4 regions of the Steroidobacter cummioxidans genome follow, and region 3 is predicted to be linked to each of the others. Evidence: riboswitches for the same ligand, from Rfam matches in the RefSeq annotation. Region 3 holds a riboswitch; each other region holds the start of a gene.
What was found. Region 3 has a riboswitch for cobalamin ahead of D0550_RS19105 (TonB-dependent receptor plug domain-containing protein). Riboswitches for the same ligand answer to the same signal wherever they lie in the genome.

Region 1 (4,656 bases), on a different contig from region 3:
CAGGGGCTCATCGCCCGCGCTCGCCATGGGACCCAACGGCTCGAGCGCGACGCGCAGCGCCGAAGCGAGATCGGGACGCGTGCGCTCGATGGTGCGACGGCTGCCATCCAAGGCCAGCAACACCGCCTTGTCGAGCCAGACGATCTGCTGACCAAACAAATCGCGGAACAAGCCCGACGCCACGAACACCGTATCGGCGCGCTGCCCGACCTCTTTCAGCGGTAGCCGTTCGAGCCCGGCAACGATGCCGCGACTGTTCCACTGTGGCGCCACGCCGAGCAATGACAGCCCGAATCCCACCATGGCGCCTTCGTCTCGCACCGAGTCCGACGCCCAAAGAATGACGGCTTCCTTGCCATCCTCTTTGACCTTGGCGCGCGCCTCGACAGCCAGCTTCGCACCCAGCGAGTAACCCAGCCGCGACGGAATCAGACTGTTGTCGAGGCCATGAAAGTTACGCCCCGTCGGCAGCGCCTCGGCGTTGCGAATCGGATCGTTGCCCGGACCGGCAGGAATGAAGCGGCCGGCAAGGCCGTGCAACAGCGCTCGCATTTCCTGCTCGGGCGAGCTGGCAAGATTCTGCCGGAGTGCCTTGTCGCTGGCCGTCGCTTTCATGGAGACCAGCATCGTATCGAGCGCCTCTTGCGTCCAAGGCCTGCCAAACACGTGCAGGCCGAGCGGCATGAAATCTTCCTGCAGGTGCGTGAGATAGTGACCGATCTCGTGCACGAGCAACTCATCGTCGGCCTGCTCGAACGAGATGCCGCGCACTTTGAGCTCGGCGTCCATGCTTGCGGTCAACGCGTCCTTGAGATGCAACTCATCGATCAGGCCGCGCATCGACTCCGCCGCCTGCTTGCGCAACGCCGGATTGTTCGAGGACTCGTAACTCTCCACCACCTGACGCAGACGCAACAGGTCGTCATAGAGCGGTGTCGCGGTCAGCGGCGGAATCAAGTGATCGACCATCACCGCGAGTCCGCGCCGCTTGGCCTGCAGACCTTCACCGACACCATCGACGATGTAGGGATAGATGCCGGGAATGTCGCCCGCGATCAGCGCCGGATAATCGAGCTCATCCTGACCCACACCCTTGCGCGGCAGGAACTCGTACGTTGAGTGACGCCCCAGATGCACGATGGCATCGGCACGGAACTCATGACGCAGCCAGAAATAAAACGCGAGATACTGATGCGTGGGCGGAATGCTGGTGTTGGCGTGTAACAGCTCTTCGTTCAGTTCCCAGCCACGCGGCGGCTGTGGCCCCACGAAGATCTTGCCGAAGCGCACCCCCGGCAGCACCAGCTTGCCTTTGTTCACCATCACGTTGCCGGGCAGTTCGCCCCAGCCTCGCAATCCTTCGACGCCCGTGGCCGCAATCGCGCGAGTCAGCGAGTCGATGCGCTCCTCGTTGTCGCCTTTGGTTAACTGCACCTCATAAGCAGCTTGCAGCTGCTCGACGAGATCGAGCGCACGAGCGCGCGCGGGATGTTGCGCGCCTTCGAGGAGGTGCTCGATCTCATGCAGCGTCCGGCTGACCTGACCGCGCGCTTCCTGAGGCAAGCGAGCTGCTTGTGCAGCCTGAACATTCGCATGCAGTAGCGCCAATGGGCCACCGGTCATTTCCTGCTGCAACGGGTGCGGCAGCGTTGCAAACCACTTGGCGTATTGAGCGGCACTGACGTTCGTCACTCGCGTGGCCATCGCACGCAGCACGTCGCCCTGTTCGGGAAGATTCACGCCATCCTGCTGTAGCTTTTCGAGCAGCTCCTCCGACGACGCAGGTAACGCGCCGGTGTCGTAGCCCTCACGCTTCAGCGCACGCAGGATTTCCAGCAACGATGCGGGAACGTCGAGATTGTCCGCACCGATGTTGTGACGACCCGGCGGATGATTGTAGTAAACGATGGCGACGTGCTTGTCGGCATTCTTCATTCGCTGTAAGCGGGCCCAGCGCTCGATTCGCGCCGTCAACTGTTCCACCTGCGATGGAATCGCTGCGACCCGCGTCACCGCGATTCCTGACAACGAATCCAGCTGCGGAGCGGCCGCCGCCGCAACGACGATCGGCTGACTGAGCCCCTGCAGCTCAGGCATCGCGACGCGGTAATAAACACTGTCCCACGCCAGGCCCTGCTCGGACATGCGCCAACCATCGGCAGTGACATCATGCAGTCGAAGCGCCTTGAGCACGGGCACATCGAGCTGTTCCAGGCGACGAGTTGCGGTAGCTCGATCGCTGCTGCCGCCAATGATGAAATCCTGCACGGAGACGATCGCGCCGAGTCGGGCACCGACTTTGGTGGCAATGACGTCGAGCGCATCGCTGCTCGGCTTGCCCCAGCCTGCGAGCACCGTGAGGCAATCCAGATTGCGCGCGCCCAACGAGCGGCAGATCGCCTCACTCAAAGTCACATCCGCATGCTGATCTTCGAGGACAGCAACCACGCGTCGATTACCGGAGATGCGCAACGCTTCCGCGGTCGACCATTCGCCGCGATAGTGAAAGCGCATGGGCAATGCATCTTCGACGGGTTTGATAGCTGCCGCGGCCGCGCGATCTTGTTCGGACAGCAACAACGCCAGCAACGAAATCAGGTTCGGCGCACCCCGGTTCTGCCAGTACGCGCGAGCTTGAATCCAAGGCGCCAGTTGAGGATGGCGCCGAACGGCGGCCGCGACGGCCTCCGCGCTCGCATCCTTCTCGGCGGTCAGCGACGACAGCTCCGCATAACGCGGATCTTCATCGACAAACAAACGTTTGGCGCGCCATCGGCTCTGCCGCCCGAGCGCCGGATCGCCGGCGACAGCAATGACTTCACGAGCACGCGTTGCCGGCAGCAGCGCTTGAATGCGCTGAGCCGTTTCCTTGAACACGGTCGCGAGCAGCAGCGCGTCGGCCTCGCCGATCAACTCCTGGAGTTGCGCGTCGCTGAGCGCATCGATTTGCGCCGTCGTGCGGAAGATCAATCGATGATTGGGCAGGCGCTGATTCAAATCTCGCGCCGCCTGCGCGAGATCGCCCGAGTTGCGTTCGGACACGACAGCAACCAGCGTGGCCGCGGATAGCTCTGCGGCGAAACAGGAAAGGACCAGGAAAAGCAGTCCGCGTAAGCAGCGGACGAACGGGCGAAACTGCGATCGCACGGCGGGACTCACAGAAGCTGACATACCACACGGTGCGATCGCCTTCTGGCACCGCGCCGTGAACCTGTCGCCGCTGCAGGAATTCCCGCTCGTTCAGCACACCCCGGCTGCACGAAGACGACCACGGCAAGCTGGTCTCCTGGCTCGCGGCTGGCAGCCTGCACATCACCTTCCCAGGCTTGGAAGCCCAGTGGTCAGCTCATGAATTCATGAAGCTTGGATGGCGGCACCGCTTACAGTTGCGGGGGCAGCCCGGGTATTGCACCCGGTTCCCATGACTTGTCGTTCGCGCGACACCTTGCGCGAAAATTGTTACGTCGTCAATCAACCGGCACGGAAGGTCTTGATCGGCACGGCAATTCCGGCGACCACCAGCGTCACTTGATCGCATACCGCCGCCAGCATCTGATTCAACCGTCCCTGCTCGTCCTGAAAGCGTCGTGCGACCGGCGACAACGGCACGATACCCGCGCCGACCTCATTGGAAATCAACAGCACATCGCTGCGAACTGCTTGCAGCCATTGCAGAAATTCGGCGCGCTCAGACTCCCAAGCGGGCAGCTCGGCGGTCGGCGCATCCTCGCGAAAGTCCTTCAACAAAGCGTTGGACAACCACAGCGTCATGCAGTCGATGACCAGCAGAGTCGACGCCTCCTGCCCGCGCAACGCTTGCGCAAGACCGGCCGGTGCTTCTAAGGTGCGCCACGTTGCCGGCCGCTCGGCTCGATGTAACGAGATGCGATGTTGCATCTCCTGATCGAGTGCCTGCGCGGTAGCAACATAGGTGACATTCACGCCCCGCGCCTCCGACAGCGATTTCGCCAGCGCGATGGCATGAGCGGTTTTCCCCGAGCGCGCCCCACCGATGATCAGGCGCCGCCCGACCGAAGCTCGCTCACCCGACACGTCATCCTCTACCATTGCCTGCACTCACCGTTCAGATGCATCCATGATAACCAACGCCACCCTGCAACGCCGACTCGATACACGCACCAAGCCGCAGGGCTCGCTCGGCACGCTCGAAACGCTGGCGGTGCGCATCGGCCTGGCGCTGGACACCGAAACGCCGGTGTTCCGCACGCCGCACATGTTTGTATTTGCAGGCGACCACGGTATCGCGACCGACGGTGTCAGCGCTTTCCCGCAGTCAGTCACCGCGCAAATGCTGCTCAATTATTTGAGCGGCGGCGCGGCCATCAATGTCTTGGCGCGCCAGCATGGCATCTCGTTGCGCGTGATCGATGCGGGCGTCGCCAGCGACATTGGCGAACATCCGTCGCTCGTGGCTCGCGCCGTTGCCCGTGGCACTCGCAATTTTCGAGTCGAGCCGGCGATGACGGAGGATCAATGCACGCAGGCCCTCGGTGCCGGTCGCGCGCTGGCGCAAGAAGCCTTGCACGCAGGATCGAACGCATTGCTGTTTGGTGAAATGGGCATCGGCAACACCGCGTGCGCGTCGATGCTGCTGCATCGGCGGACGGGTTGGTCCCTGGAGGAATGCGTCGGCCG
Region 2 (4,656 bases), on a different contig from region 3:
GTGCGATAGGAGAACCGCTCGCCAAGCGGTCCGCCCGCGCCCAGTCCCAAGTGGTACGTATCGTGATCGGCGACGGAGAAACGCGCTTGATAGCTTTCCTGGCGACTGGGTTTTCTGGGGATCACGTTGATCGCACCGCCGAGCGAGCCCTCGCCATATAGAACCGACGCCGGTCCGTGCAGTACCTCGATGCGATCGATAGACCAGGTATCGAACGGAAACGTCAACGTGCTCGCCGCCGCGAAGAAGCGCATCCCATCGTAAAGCGTCATCACCGAGGTGTGCCCGGAGAAGCCGCGCGCGGTAAGCGAATTGCCCGTGCCCGGAGAACTGACATTGGTAATGCCCGTCGCACGACTGATGGCATCGACGAATCTGGAGTCGCCGCGCGCGACGATGCTCTCTCCGGACAGGATCTCGACGTTCGCCGGCGTTTCGAGCGGCGTGAGATTCAAGCGGCTCGCACTGCTGGCGGGTCGATCCAGCCCCAGCTGATCGATGCTGGCATCCTCGACGAGGATGCGGCGCAGGGTTCCAGAATCCGCCTCGGCTGCACCGACCTGGAAGGAAGTCAGCAGGATGCCCGCCCCCAATCCCACGAAGTGCAGGGAATGCTTCGATGCTCGTCTCATGATCGCTGTACTCGAATTGCCAAACTGTTCTTTTCAATTTCATCGACGCGGCTCGACGCACGACGCATGGGCTTGTAGCGCAAGCGTCGCCAGCCGATCACGACACCAATCACCGAAAGCAGCAGCCCGCCCAGTGAAAATGTGATGACGCAGATGTCCCATAGCGGCCGGCGCTGCCACAGCCACCAGATGTCGAAGGAATGCAGCCCGCTGTACAGCCATCGATAGACGCGGTTGGTGAACGTGCTGCGATCCAATAGCTGTCCCGTGATTGGATCGAGGTGGAACCAAGTGCTCTGCTCGTCACCGAAGCGCACACGTAAGACCGGCAGACGCCGGTCGCCGCGCTCGGGGTGTCGCGAGTAGAAGTAGTTGTCGTAGCTCGTCAGCAGCTTTGATTCCACCAGCGGCGCATCGGGAATGAGTTGCGGCGCGCGTGATGCCATCGTCTGCCAGTCCGGCAGGCGGGTCGCCGTGGGCGCTCCTGCAACGAGCCGAACCGACATGTCGGCATCCGTGACTCGATAGAACGGCTGGCCGTCGTAATGGATCAGCTCCGCCTCCATGGCGAGATCGCCGAAACCGGTGACCGGCAACTGAAAGTCGGACGGCGTGAGCCGCTTTCCCGAATACAACAACTGCTGATCGGCGCTGGCGCGGCGCGGCGGATTGATGCTCAGGGGGTTCATCGACATCAGCCCGCTGAAGACCCAGGTAATCGTCACCAGCCCGAACACGATGCCGGTGAAGTAATGCCAGCGCATCAGCCCCTTGTAAGGAACCTGGCGCTTGCCCGGCGGTGCGCGCCGATTCCAACGAAGAATGCCAATCCAAAGCCCACTGACCGCGAGCACGACCCCGATGACCGAAAGGACGTCGACGATCCATTCCCAGAGCAGCGGATACTTGCGAATGAACGTGGGATAGATCCAGTGCGTGACCGCGCCCAGGTAGTTGAGCGCCCGCTCCGTGGAATGGGTATCGCGAACGACTTCGCCGGTGGTCGACGAGACGTACAGCACGGTGCCCGCGGCATCGTTCAATCGGAAACGCAGCAACGGCCGATGCTCGTTGAGCCCGGAGACGGTCCATTGGTCCGTCTGGATGCGCGCATCGAAAGCAATCGAGTCCACCGACGCTGGAGCGCCAGAGCGTTTTACGAAAGATGCCGCAACGAGCTGCGCTGCCTCCGGCGTGACTTCGCGCAGAACCTCGCCGTTGTCGGCAAAGACGACTCGAGGCTGAGCACCATTGCTGGCGGAGATGACGTAAGCAGGTCGCTCCGCAATCATTGCGAGCCGGATCGATCGCGCCGTGACGACAGCACTGGGATTCAGGTACTCAATCGCCGTCGGCGTGGCTTTCGTCAAGAAGTCTTGTGGCGTCAGCCTGGCAACAGCCTCGTCCGGTGCCAGCGCGGTCGCTGGCAAGCGCAGCGGTTGCGACCCGGCAAAACGCTCGGCTCGGGTGAGCTCCGGAAAGCCCACGTACATCATGAAGATGCCGCTCAAGAACCAGAGCGCGAAGAACAGGCACAGGACGATGCCTGTCCAGCGATGCCAGAGGAATAACTGACGCTTCCAACTCATGGCGCGATCATCGTCAGCGCCGCACACGCCACAAGTTATTTAACGTTGTCGCGGCGCCGATTAACGGCGTTACAGGCGCCGTAACGAACGGTCCACGCACTGCTCGCAAAGTCATCCCGCGCTCCCTTCGATCGAATGACTCGCGAGAACACACGGCCACGACGGTACGCACCGGTTGACGGTGCCGTCGATAGCTGGCGTTCGCTCCCGCGAGCGAATCGGGTTCGAATGAGTGGAGCTGGAAAGAAGCGTCGGCTACGAACGTAGCGAGGCTGTTTCCATCAGCCCCTTCCCACGAGAGCCCGACAGCATGCGCGCCGCAGTCGGGCGCGCGCTCCTTGGCAGGTCTTCGGGCTCATGGGCACCGGCATGAAATGCCGACCTACTAGGCGCTGCTTCCCAGGTCCGAGGACCCAGTGCTGTAAGCGCCGTTCGTTCCCAATTACCGCTGCGGGGCAGCTCCGGAATGCGCGTCGTGGGTTCACGAGCGGTCACCGGATTCCCTTTTCAGCCCGGCTTCATCGGAAGCGGGCACCAAGGATGGCGTGAAAGATAGGAGGAAGATCGCGGTACGTCAACCGCCATGCGGCACACGCCGCGGGCAGCGACCTCTACTGCTTGTACGTGTTCGGTTGGTGACGGTACTCGACGATCTCCCGACGAGCCTGCTGCGACGAAACCTGGCGGATGGCCCATTGGAGCATCCGTGGGTTGCCGGTCACCTCGAAGCGATAGTAGTAAGTCTGCCCTGCTTCGAACCGGTCAGTGATTCTCAGGGGTGGATACGTATACGCCCCCAGCCAGGAATCCACATCGTGGCGCCCCGGCTGCAAATAAATGTGTGTATAGCCGTGCGGCTGCAGCCGACCGATCTGTTGATTGTCCAATGCCAGTCCGCAGTCGTAGCCGAACGATGCCAATGCGGGGACATCGCTAGGCGGCGCATATATATAGATGAGCGCCTGGTCGTCACCGGGTGGCTGCGCAGGTGAAAACGGCGGTCCTTTGGCAGTTCCACACGCAGAAGTGAGGACGCTCAGTACGATGAGGGCGAGGTTGCGCACGTTGGGCCCTCAGTGAGTGAAATACGAGCGCAGACTATCCTCGATCGGCTGCCGCTTGCCGTCGAGCACTCCTCGCGTGCCGAGGTCGAACGACAGGAATTCAATCTCGGCTGAAGCGAACTGAGGATGTTGCTCGCGGAAAATGGCCAAATCTCTGTCGCTCTTGTCCACCTGAGCGATGTCTACCGGGCCGCATTCAGGCATGTTCATGGTGATGGCGCCGAGATAATAGATCTTCCCGCTTTGCAGCTGGAATTTCCGATGTACCAACGCGCTAGCGCCGTCTGCGTATAGACGCCCCACAGAGTAGCCCCTGGCACTGAGCTCCTTCCGCAACGACCGCTGGAGCGACCGAGAAGAGCAGCACGAAAGCTGCAACGACGTTCTTATATGGCAGCATGTTGGACTCCCTGTTTGGGGAGTATCGCATCACGCGACTCATGGAAAATCCGTAAGGCGTCACAAAGCCGCGAGCACAAGCACAGTATCCGCCACGTCAAAGCGTTACTTCATGGATGTCATTTTTTAATAACGCAGTGATCGTAAAGACACCTCCAGCTGCTCGACACCGGCGTCGGTGGTCAGGTCGCCAGGCGACAGTCGCAGCGTTGAACCCCGACAATCCGCGTACACGCCGGCAGCACGCAAATTGCCGATGATTGCGCGAGTATCCGCAGAAGGAGGCAGTCTGAGCATGACGCTCCCGCCACGCCGCTCCTCCTCGCGCGGGCTCACCAGAGGCAGGCCAATTCCATCGGCGGCGGCGATGATTTTGGAAGCAAGACGCCGATTGTGAGCAAGACGCTCACTCTGATTCTGCTGTGCATGCCACTCGAGCACTGGGAGCGTACCTGCGCAGGCAACGACTGAGGGGGTGCCATGGTCGAAGCGCCGCGAGTCCGATGCATACTCGAAGGCATCCAGTGCCCATGAGAACGGATTCTCTTGACTGAACCAGCCACGCAGCTCCGGACTGCATTGAGTCAGCAGATCCTTGCGCACATGTAAAATCCCCGCACCCGACGTACCGCCAAGCCACTTCAAGCTGGTAGACACCGTGAAATCCACCTCGGGCGCGCGTACATCGAACGGCAGCAACCCTATGCCTTGAGTGATATCAACACCGACGAGACTGCCCACGCTGCGCGCGTGCTGCACGAGAGTGGGTATGTCACAACGATATGATGCCGTTGACGTGCATTGAGTCAGCAGTGCCACCGCCACATCGCCGCTCCATCGCGAGCAGAAATCCTCATCGCGTACCCAGGCTTCTCCGGTTCTCAGCGGCACAGTATCCAGTATGAAACCGCTCCGCTGCGCCATGCCCGCGAGCAGGAAATGCAAGCTGGGAAAGCAGTCGGCGCCGACCAG
Region 3 (4,656 bases):
ACGGTGCTCGTCGGCACCATGGCCTTGTGGCTGCTGACGCCGAGAGAAAGCATCGCCGCCGAAGCCATTGCCCACGTGCAGCATGAGCAATTCTCTCTCGTGCGCACCTCGAAAACTGTCGATGAGCAGCGGTTGGAAAAGGTTCTCGCAGCGTCGCGGCTGCGACTGAAACCGGGCGCGGCGCAAGTTTCATACGCGGAAAGATGCCCGTTCCGAGGTCAAAGCGTTCCACATCTGGTAGTGCAGACGGAACAGGGCCCGGTAACTGCGCTGGTCGTGACGCACGTTCCGACGCAACAGCGCGAACATATCGATGAAGATGGATTTCAGGGCGACATCGTTCCGGCACCGCGCGGAGTGATCGTCGTGCTGGGACAGAATGTCCCGGTGGATGCGGTGGTAAAGACGCTGTTGAGCGCGCTGGAATACTGAGCCGACTGAAGCATCCGGCGGGCCCAAGCTGGCGGGCCCGCCGGTATCGCGATTATTTCTTCAACTTCGCCTTGGCAGCATCGCAATCGGCCTTGCTCAACATCAGGTAGCCGTGGCCCTTGCACGTGTTCTGGCCCGCGCAGGCATTGGTGGCCGTGCTGCAGGCCGAAGTCCCTTTGCACGAATTGACGCCTTCGCATTTCACCTTGGCTTCATCCGCCGCATTCGCGGTGGTGGCGACGGTGCTGAATAGCATTGCCGCGGCGGCGGCCATGGCGGCGCGAGTGGCTTTCTGGGTGCTCATGTTCTCTCCTGATCGGATTTCCCTAGCGGGTATGAAACGGATCGTCATCGATGCCGCGAACAGCATCTTGCCCACAAGACCGGCCCAAAGGCCACCGCATTACAGACCCAGGCCAGTAATAAGCAGCGCTTCAGACCGGTCCTGTCCCGCAACAACGACAATCGGGAGCTGAATATGTTGAGCACCGCCTTGATGGACCCGAAGGGCTCCCTGCCCCGTCTGCTCGACTGCCTGCAAGCACCGTTCGCCCTTGCCTCCCGGATTTATGTGAGTTGGGTGTTCCTGAAGAGCGGCTATCTCAAGATCTCCGACTGGGACAGCACGCTCGCATTGTTCGAGTACGAGTATCGCGTGCCGCTGCTGTCCCCGCACCTGGCGGCAATCGTCGGCACCGCCGGCGAGCTGGTGTTTCCGACGCTGTTGATCCTCGGTCTATTCGGCCGGATCAGCGCGCTCGGGCTGCAGGCCGTCAATGTGCTGGCGGTAGTCTCATATGCGCACGTGCTGCTCCAGGACGGCTTCGCGGCCGCGATCGGTCAGCATTATTTGTGGGGTTATATTCTGCTGGTCCTGACCGTCTACGGGCCCGGGGCATGGTCGCTGGACCACCAACTGCGTGGGCGACGCAAGAATTTGCCGGACACTTGACGATTGCCGGCGCGGACCTCATCCTCGCGCCGCGCGACAAGTTCCCCGTCCAGGGGATTCAAAGGGAACTCGGGTGTGAAACCCGGGCTGCCCCCGCAACTGTAAGTGGTTCGCCGCGCGTCAAAAACCACTGGCGTAAGCCCACGGAACTGGGTGCGCTGGGAAGGTGACGCGAGGACTTCAGCCATCAGCCAGGAGACCTGCTTGCCGCCGTCGTCCATCGATCGGCCGGGGTGTGCCGAGAGAACGGGAATTTCCCTGTAGAGGCGACCGGTGCATGGGTCGCGACGCATTTGTGAGTTGCAGCCCGTGCGGTTTGTGACTTACAGCGGAGCCTTCTGTGACTACCATGCCCCTTTGCCGGCCCACTACCCGGGTCCCGTCTCGCCTTCTTTCCATATCCGTTGCATTGCTGCTGCATCCGGCGCTTGCTGCAATGGCCGCCGATGCCAGCGATGGCATCGAAGATGTCATCGTCAGCGCCAATCGCATCGCGCAGGAAACATCGCGCATCGGCGATTCCGTCACGGTGATCACGGCGAAGGAGCAGCGCCGCAGCCAGAAAACCGCGGTCTCCGACCTGCTTGCGACGACGCCGGGCATCAGCGTGGCGCGCACGGGCGGCTTCGGCGGCACCACGACGCTGCGCATTCGAGGCGCGCAAAGCCATCAAACCATGGTGCTCATCGACGGCGTCAAGCTCAACGATCCCTCCTCGGCGAGCGGTGAGTTCAACTTTGCGGATCTCATCACCACCGACTTTGCACAGATCGAAGTGTTGCGCGGCTCTCAGTCCACGCTTTGGGGCAGCCAGGCCATTGGCGGCGTAGTAAACATCGTGACGCCGGTACCCGAAGGCCCGCTGTCCGGGACCGTGTCCGCCGAGGGCGGCACTCACAACACCGCGATCGTGCGCGGCAACGTTCAAGCGGGCGGTGACCGCCTCGCCTGGCGCGTCGGCGGCAATTACATGACTACCGACGGCATCTCTTCGTACTCGCGTTACCAAGGCGGTCGCGAGGCCGACGGCTATCGGAATGTCGGCTTCAACGCGCGCGGCATTCTGCGCATCACCGACAACGTTTCCGCCGAACTGCGCACGACATGGAGCGAAGGCCGTACGGAGTTCGACGGGTTCCTCGTCGACTCACCCGAATACGGCACCACCGAAGAATTGACCACTTACGGGGGCGTGAAAATCAACGCCTTCGGTGGCCGCTTCGAGAACCGCATCGGCTTTGCGTACACCGACACGGACCGCAAGAACACCGACCCCTCCTCATCGGTGCGCACGACTTTCGATGCCGATGGCCGCAACGAGCGTTGGGAATATCAAGGCACGCTGCGAATCACCGAGCGCCTGAGCACGATCGTCGGCCTCGAGTCGGAACGTTCCAAGCTGAGTTCTGTGTCGCCGGCGACGTGGGATCCGAATCCCACCCCGCTGACCGGCGACGTGCAGATCAACAGCGCCTACGCGCAGGTCAACGTGACGCCGATCGATGCGTTGTCGTTGAGCGCTGGCATCCGCTATGACGATCACGACACGTTTGGCAGTCACACGACGACGCGCGCGTCGGCCGCATGGTCCGTCACTCCGTCCACGATCTTGCGTGCCAGCTATGGCGAAGGCTTCAAAGCGCCAACGCTGTATCAGTTGTACAGCCAGTACGGCAATCTGAATCTCGACGCCGAAGAGGCCGAAAGCTGGGATGCCGGCATCGAGCAGCATTTCTTCGGCAAGCGGCTGGTGGTATCCGCGACCTACTTCAATCGCGACACCACGAACATGATCGACTTCGTCTCCTGCTGGTCCGCGCCCTTCCCGCCGGGCTGTGGGACGCGGCCCGACGGTTATTACGACAACTTCGCGCAAACCAACGCCAAGGGCGTCGAGTTGGGGGCAGTGGCACGCCTGACCGAACAGCTGTCGCTTGCTGTGAACTACACCAATATGGACGCGAAGAGCACAGCGCGCGGCACGGCAAACTTCGGCCGTACGCTGCCGCGTCGCCCGGATGAGATCGCCAACGCGCAGCTGAGCTATGAGTGGCCGGTCGGCCTGACGACCACGGTCGCCGTTCAGCACGCCAGCCGCGCGTTCGACACCATCTCCAACGCCGCCGTGCTCGATAGCTACACGCTGTGCGACTTCCGCGCCTCGTACGCAGTGAGCGATTCGTTGGAAGTGTACGGCCGCGTCGAGAACGCGTTTGACGAGAAGTACGAGACCGCGAAAAACTACGGCACGCTCGGCCGCACGTTCTACGCCGGTTTGCGGCAGACCTTCTGATGAACAGTGGCGCCGACATCGCAGCCGGACGCTTCGCACATCACGGTGGCCGGCTGTGTGTCGCGCGCACGTTGTTTCCTGATGTGCCGCAGCCGTGGATCGACTTATCCACCGGCATCAATCCTTCGTCATATCCGGCGCCGCGAGCTTCGGCTCGCGAGCGCAATCGGTTGCCGGAACCGACCGAGCTGGCAAAGCTCGAAGTCGTGGCCGCGATGGCATTTGGCATAGACGATCCAGCGCGAGTGGTTGCGACTGGCGGAACGGAAAATGCGCTGCGACTGGTGCCGTATCTGTTGAAAACCGCAGCCGCAGCGATTGCAGGGCCGACGTATGGATCGCACGCCGATGCGTGGCTCCGCGCCGGCGTACGAACCGAGATCGTTGCCGACTCGGATCTCGACAGCCGCGCGGCGGGCAGCGTCGCGATGACTGTGGTCAATCCCAACAATCCGGATGGACGTCTGTTGAGCCAGGATCGACTGCAAACGCTGCACGATTCTTTGCAGGCGAATGCCGGCGTACTGATCGTCGACGAGGCTTTCGGCGAGCTCGAGCCACAACACAGCGTCGCCAGCCTGGCCGGAACCAACCGCGCGCCGCGCATGATCGTGTTGCGCTCGTTTGGAAAGTTCTATGGCCTGGCGGGCGTGCGCCTCGGATTCGTGATCGCCTCGCCCGCCATCGCCACTCAACTGCGTCGGTTACTCGGTGATTGGCCGGTTTCCGCAGACGCATTACGAGCAGGACTCGCCGCCTACGCCGATGAGGCTTGGGCTGAGAAAACCCGCGCGCGATTGCATCGAGCGGCGCAGCGACTCGACAAGTTGCTCACTGGCGCCGGCATGACCATCGTCGGCGGCACCTCACTTTATCGACTGGCTCGTGCCCCCAACGCGCGTGCCAGATTCACACAACTCATCTCGCACGGCATTCTTGCCCGGCCGTTCGACTACGACAGCACGCTGCTGCGGTTCGG
Region 4 (4,656 bases), on a different contig from region 3:
TGGAAGAACGATCTGAGCTTGTCGCTGTCGCGGATCGAGCGCGCCACCGCGAAGCTGGGCAAGGACCACGTGTTCGTGGCACCGAGCTGCTCGTTACTGCATACGCCCGTGGATCTTGCGGCGGAGCAGCAGCTCAATCCGACGATTGCGAACTGGCTGGCCTTCGCAACCCAGAAACTGACTGAGATTGCGACGCTCGCGCGTGGCGCGAATCGTGGCCGAGATGTCATTTATGATGAGCTCAACGCCAGCGATGCAGTACGCCGTCACCGCGCTGCATCGCCGGATATTCACAATCAAGAGGTGAAGCGTCGGCTGGCAAGCATCACTGCCGGAATGAAACAACGTCACAGCGCCTACGCCGAACGCCGCAAGCTGCAGTCGGAGCGCTTCAAGTTGCCGCCGCTGCCGACGACCACGATCGGTTCGTTCCCGCAGACGACAGAGATTCGGCAAGCGCGCGCCGCGTTCAAGAGCGGAGAAATCGACTCGGCGCAGTACCGGCAAGCCATGCAGAAGGAGATCCGCACGGTCGTCGACTATCAGCATCGCGTCGGCTTGGACGTGCTGGTCCACGGCGAGGCCGAGCGCAACGACATGGTCGAGTACTTCGGTGAGCAGCTGGCTGGCTTCGCTTTCACCAGCAAAGGCTGGGTGCAGTCCTACGGGTCACGTTGCGTGAAGCCGCCGATCGTCTTCGGCGACGTGTCGCGGCCCAAGCCGATGACAGTGGCATGGGCGACGTATGCGCAGAGCCTGACCGACAAGGTCGTGAAAGGCATGCTGACCGGGCCGATCACGATTCTGCAATGGTCGTTCGTGCGCGACGATCAGCCTCGCTCGGTGACGTCGCGCCAGGTCGCGCTGGCGATTCGCGATGAGGTGGCCGATCTCGAGCGGGCTGGGATTCGGATGATTCAGATCGACGAAGCAGCGCTGCGCGAAGGCTTGCCGTTGCGCCGGGCGGACTGGCAGGCCTATCTGGACAACGCGGTCGAGGACTTTCGGATTGCTTCCTGCACCGTGGCGGATCAGACGCAGATTCATACCCACATGTGCTATTCGGAGTTCAACGACATCATGCCGTCGATTGCCGCGATGGACGCGGACGTGATCTCAATCGAGACCTCGCGCTCCCAGATGGAGCTGCTGGGCGCGTTCATCGATTTCCGCTATCCCAACGAAATCGGCCCGGGTGTCTATGACATTCATTCGCCACGTGTGCCCACGGTCGATGAGATGACCGCGCTGTTGAGGAAGGCGCGCCAGGTGCTGTCGCCGGAGCAGCTGTGGGTCAATCCGGACTGCGGTTTGAAGACACGCGGCTGGTCGGAAGTGGAGCAGGCGCTGGTCAACATGGTCGAGGCCGCCCGCCAGGTGAGGCAGCAGGTGTAATCTGCGCGGTGGCGTCGTTGGTGTTGACGCCTCCCGCGAACCACAATATCTTGTGTCCATCCTCGGTGCCCTCCCCAACATCATTGGGGCGGGCTGAAAAGGGAATCCGGTGACCGCGTCGGCCTTGCGACGCGCATTCCGGAGCTGCCCCGCAGCGGTAATTGGGAACGAACGGCGCACACAGCACTGGGCTTTAGCCTGGGAAGCAGCGCCAAGTAGGTCGGCATCAGCCGAAGCCCATGAGCCCGAAGACCTGCCGAAGATCGCGTGCCTGAAGGGTGCGCACAGGCTGTCGGGCTCTCGTGGGAAAGGGCTGGCGGATGTTCGCGTCGCGGCGTTCGCCGGCGATCGAGTGTTCCGTTCCCCATAGTTTTCCATCGATGACCCGATTTCGCTCGCGGGAGCGAAGGCCGTCGTAACAGCTCGTGCTTCGTGCGCGTGCTGTGCGTCGTCTTTTGCGTGCCGCGAGCCCCATGTTTCGGGGAAGAACAACGATGGAAACGCTCGCAGCGACGACGGTAGGCAAGCCCTCAGCACGTGTTGATTCGCATCAAGCCGACTTTCATTTGACGCCGCCACACTCGGCTCGCACGCAGATGCGAGTCACGAAGCGCAACGGCGAGCGCGAAGCGGTCGACGTGAACAAAATCGTCAAAGCGGTTGGGCGCTGTGGCGATGGGCTCGATGCGGTCGATCCGATGCGCGTCGCGCTGAAGACGATTGCCGGTCTCTACGACGGCGCGACCACGCGCGAGCTGGACGAGCTGTCGATTCGTACCGCCGCGTCATTCACGTTCGAGGAGCCGGAGTACTCGCGTCTCGCGGCCCGGTTGCTCGCGGGATTCATCGACAAGGAAGTGCAGGGGCAGGGTATTTATTCATTCTCGCAGTCCATTCGCCTCGGCTTCGATGTCGGGCTGATCAACGAGCGGGTGATGAGCTTCGTCGAGAGCAACGCACGCAAGCTCAACGATGCAATCGCTGCGCGCAGCACGCAGGAATTCGAATACTTCGGCCTGAAGACGCTCCATGACCGCTATCTGCTGAAACATCCGACGCGCCGGCTTGCGCTGGAGTCGCCGCAACAGTTCTGGATGCGGATCGCGTGTGCGCTCAGCACGACTGTGCACGAGGCGATCGATCTGTATCAGGTGTTCTCGTCGCTGGATTACATCCCCAGCTCGCCGACGCTGTTCAACGCCGGCACGCGCCACGAGCAATTGTCGAGCTGCTTCCTGCTCGACTCGCCGGGCGACTCGCTCGAATCCATCTACGATCGCTACAAGGACATCGCGCTGCTGTCGAAATTCTCCGGCGGCATCGGTGTGGCCTGGCATCGCGTGCGCTCGGAGGGATCGCTGATCCGCGCGACCAACGGCTTGTCGAACGGCATCGTGCCCTGGTTGAAGACGCTCGACTCGTCGGTCTCGGCGGTGAATCAGGGCGGTAAGCGCAAGGGCGCGGCATGCGTGTATCTCGAACCCTGGCACGCCGACATCGAGGCATTCCTCGAGCTTCGTGACAACACCGGCGACGAAGGCCGTCGCACCCATCACATCAATCTCGCGAACTGGATCTGCGATCTGTTCATGCGCCGCGTGGAAGCAGATGAGATGTGGTCGCTGTTCGATCCGAAGGATGTGCCACAGTTGCCGGATCTGTGGGGCGAGGCGTTCGAGTCGGCTTATATCCAGGCCGAAGCGCAGGGCTTGGCCCGGAAGGCCATGCGTGCCCGCGATTTGTATGCCCGCATGATGCGGACGCTGGCGCAGACCGGTAACGGTTGGATGACGTTCAAGGACAAGTGCAACCGTGCGGGCAATCAGACGGCGCGCGACGGCAATGTGATTCATCTGTCCAACCTTTGCACCGAAATCCTCGAGATCACCAGCGAAGGCGAGACGGCGGTTTGCAATCTAGGCTCGATCAACCTCGGCCGCCATGTGAGGGACGGTGCGTTCGATTTCGACAAGCTCGCGCAAACGGTGCAGACCGCCGTGCGTCAGCTGGATCGTGTCATCGATCTCAACTTCTATCCGATCGCCACCGCGCGCGCGTCGAACATGCGTTGGCGCCCAGTCGGGTTGGGCGTGATGGGCTTGCAGGATGTGTTCTTCCAGATGCGCCTGGCGTTCGACAGCCCGCAGGCGAAGCAGATGTCGACGCGCATCGCCGAGACCATCTACTTCCATGCGTTGCGCACTTCGATGGAACTGGCGCGCGAACTGGGTTCTCACGATGCATTCAAGGACACGCGAGCAGCGGAGGGCGAGTTGCAATTCGACAGCTGGGGCATTGCGCCGTCGGATGCCGCACAGTGGGACGCGTTGCGCACCGAAATCAAAGCTCACGGCCTGCGCAACAGCTTGCTGATTGCCATCGCACCGACTGCCACGATCGCATCGATCGCAGGTTGCTACGAGTGCATCGAGCCGCAGGTCTCGAATCTGTTCAAGCGCGAGACGTTGTCTGGCGACTTCCTGCAGGTGAATCGCTATCTCGTGGAGGAGCTGAAGCAGCTCGGTCTGTGGACCGACGAGATCCGCAATCAGATCAAGCTGGCCGACGGCTCGGTGCAGGGCATCGCTGATATTCCTGAAGCGCTGCGCGCCATCTATCGCACGGCCTGGGAGTTGCCGATGCGTGCGCTGATCGACCTGGCGGCAGCGCGGGGCGCGTACATCGATCAGAGCCAGTCGTTGAACCTGTTCATGGCCAATCCCACGATCGGTCAGCTCTCCAGCATGTACATGTATGCATGGAAGAGCGGCATCAAGACGACCTACTACCTGCGCTCGCGGCCCGCGACCAACATTGCCAAGACGACGGTACAAGCGACGCAGGCGCAGGTGAGTGACACCGCCGCGGTGGTGTGCTCGTTGGAGAATCCTGAAATGTGCGAGGCCTGCCAGTGAGCGCCGTCATGACTTCACGAAAAGCTTCGTTGCTGGACTCGGGCTTCGACCTGACGTTGCGGCCGATGCGCTACCCGCGCTTCTATGAAATGTATCGGGCCGCGATCAAGAACACCTGGACGGTCGAGGAGATCGATTTCCAGATCGACCTGGGACATTTGAGTCAGCGCATGACCCCGGCTGATCGGCACTTGATCGAACGGCTGGTGGCGTTCTTCGCCACCGGAGACTCGATCGTCTCCAACAACCTGGTCATCAGCCTGTACCGGCATATCAACTCGCCGGAGGCGCGGATGTACCTGTCGCGCCAGCTGTTCGAGGAGGCGCTACACATCCAGTTCTACCT

Region 1: another riboswitch for cobalamin. It lies ahead of D0550_RS16685 (cobaltochelatase subunit CobN); the one in region 3 lies ahead of D0550_RS19105 (TonB-dependent receptor plug domain-containing protein).
Region 2: another riboswitch for cobalamin. It lies ahead of D0550_RS14245 (PepSY domain-containing protein); the one in region 3 lies ahead of D0550_RS19105 (TonB-dependent receptor plug domain-containing protein).
Region 4: another riboswitch for cobalamin. It lies ahead of D0550_RS27355 (ribonucleoside-diphosphate reductase subunit alpha); the one in region 3 lies ahead of D0550_RS19105 (TonB-dependent receptor plug domain-containing protein).

The regions. Positions count from the first base shown of each region.
Region 1 covers NZ_LSRW01000032.1:2,158-6,813, reverse strand. Annotated here, with positions in the region: gene D0550_RS16685 (cobaltochelatase subunit CobN) at 1-3,042, opposite strand, end outside; cobalamin riboswitch at 3,260-3,463, opposite strand; gene cobU (bifunctional adenosylcobinamide kinase/adenosylcobinamide-phosphate guanylyltransferase) at 3,472-4,068, opposite strand; gene cobT (nicotinate-nucleotide--dimethylbenzimidazole phosphoribosyltransferase) at 4,097-4,656, shown strand, end outside.
Region 2 covers NZ_LSRW01000022.1:159,176-163,831, reverse strand. Annotated here, with positions in the region: gene D0550_RS14250 (TonB-dependent receptor) at 1-632, opposite strand, end outside; gene D0550_RS14245 (PepSY domain-containing protein) at 629-2,221, opposite strand; cobalamin riboswitch at 2,545-2,775, opposite strand; gene D0550_RS14240 (DUF2846 domain-containing protein) at 2,833-3,285, opposite strand; gene D0550_RS14235 (hypothetical protein) at 3,295-3,555, opposite strand; gene D0550_RS14230 (aminotransferase class V-fold PLP-dependent enzyme) at 3,811-4,656, opposite strand, start outside.
Region 3 covers NZ_LSRW01000040.1:945-5,600, forward strand. Annotated here, with positions in the region: gene D0550_RS19090 (DUF3379 family protein) at 1-432, shown strand, start outside; gene bufA2 (BufA2 family periplasmic bufferin-type metallophore) at 485-736, opposite strand; gene D0550_RS19100 (DoxX family protein) at 911-1,384, shown strand; cobalamin riboswitch at 1,406-1,606, shown strand; gene D0550_RS19105 (TonB-dependent receptor plug domain-containing protein) at 1,821-3,677, shown strand; gene cobD (threonine-phosphate decarboxylase CobD) at 3,677-4,656, shown strand, end outside.
Region 4 covers NZ_LSRW01000073.1:1,934-6,589, forward strand. Annotated here, with positions in the region: gene metE (5-methyltetrahydropteroyltriglutamate--homocysteine S-methyltransferase) at 1-1,395, shown strand, start outside; cobalamin riboswitch at 1,442-1,670, shown strand; gene D0550_RS27355 (ribonucleoside-diphosphate reductase subunit alpha) at 1,890-4,310, shown strand; gene D0550_RS27360 (ribonucleotide-diphosphate reductase subunit beta) at 4,319-4,656, shown strand, end outside.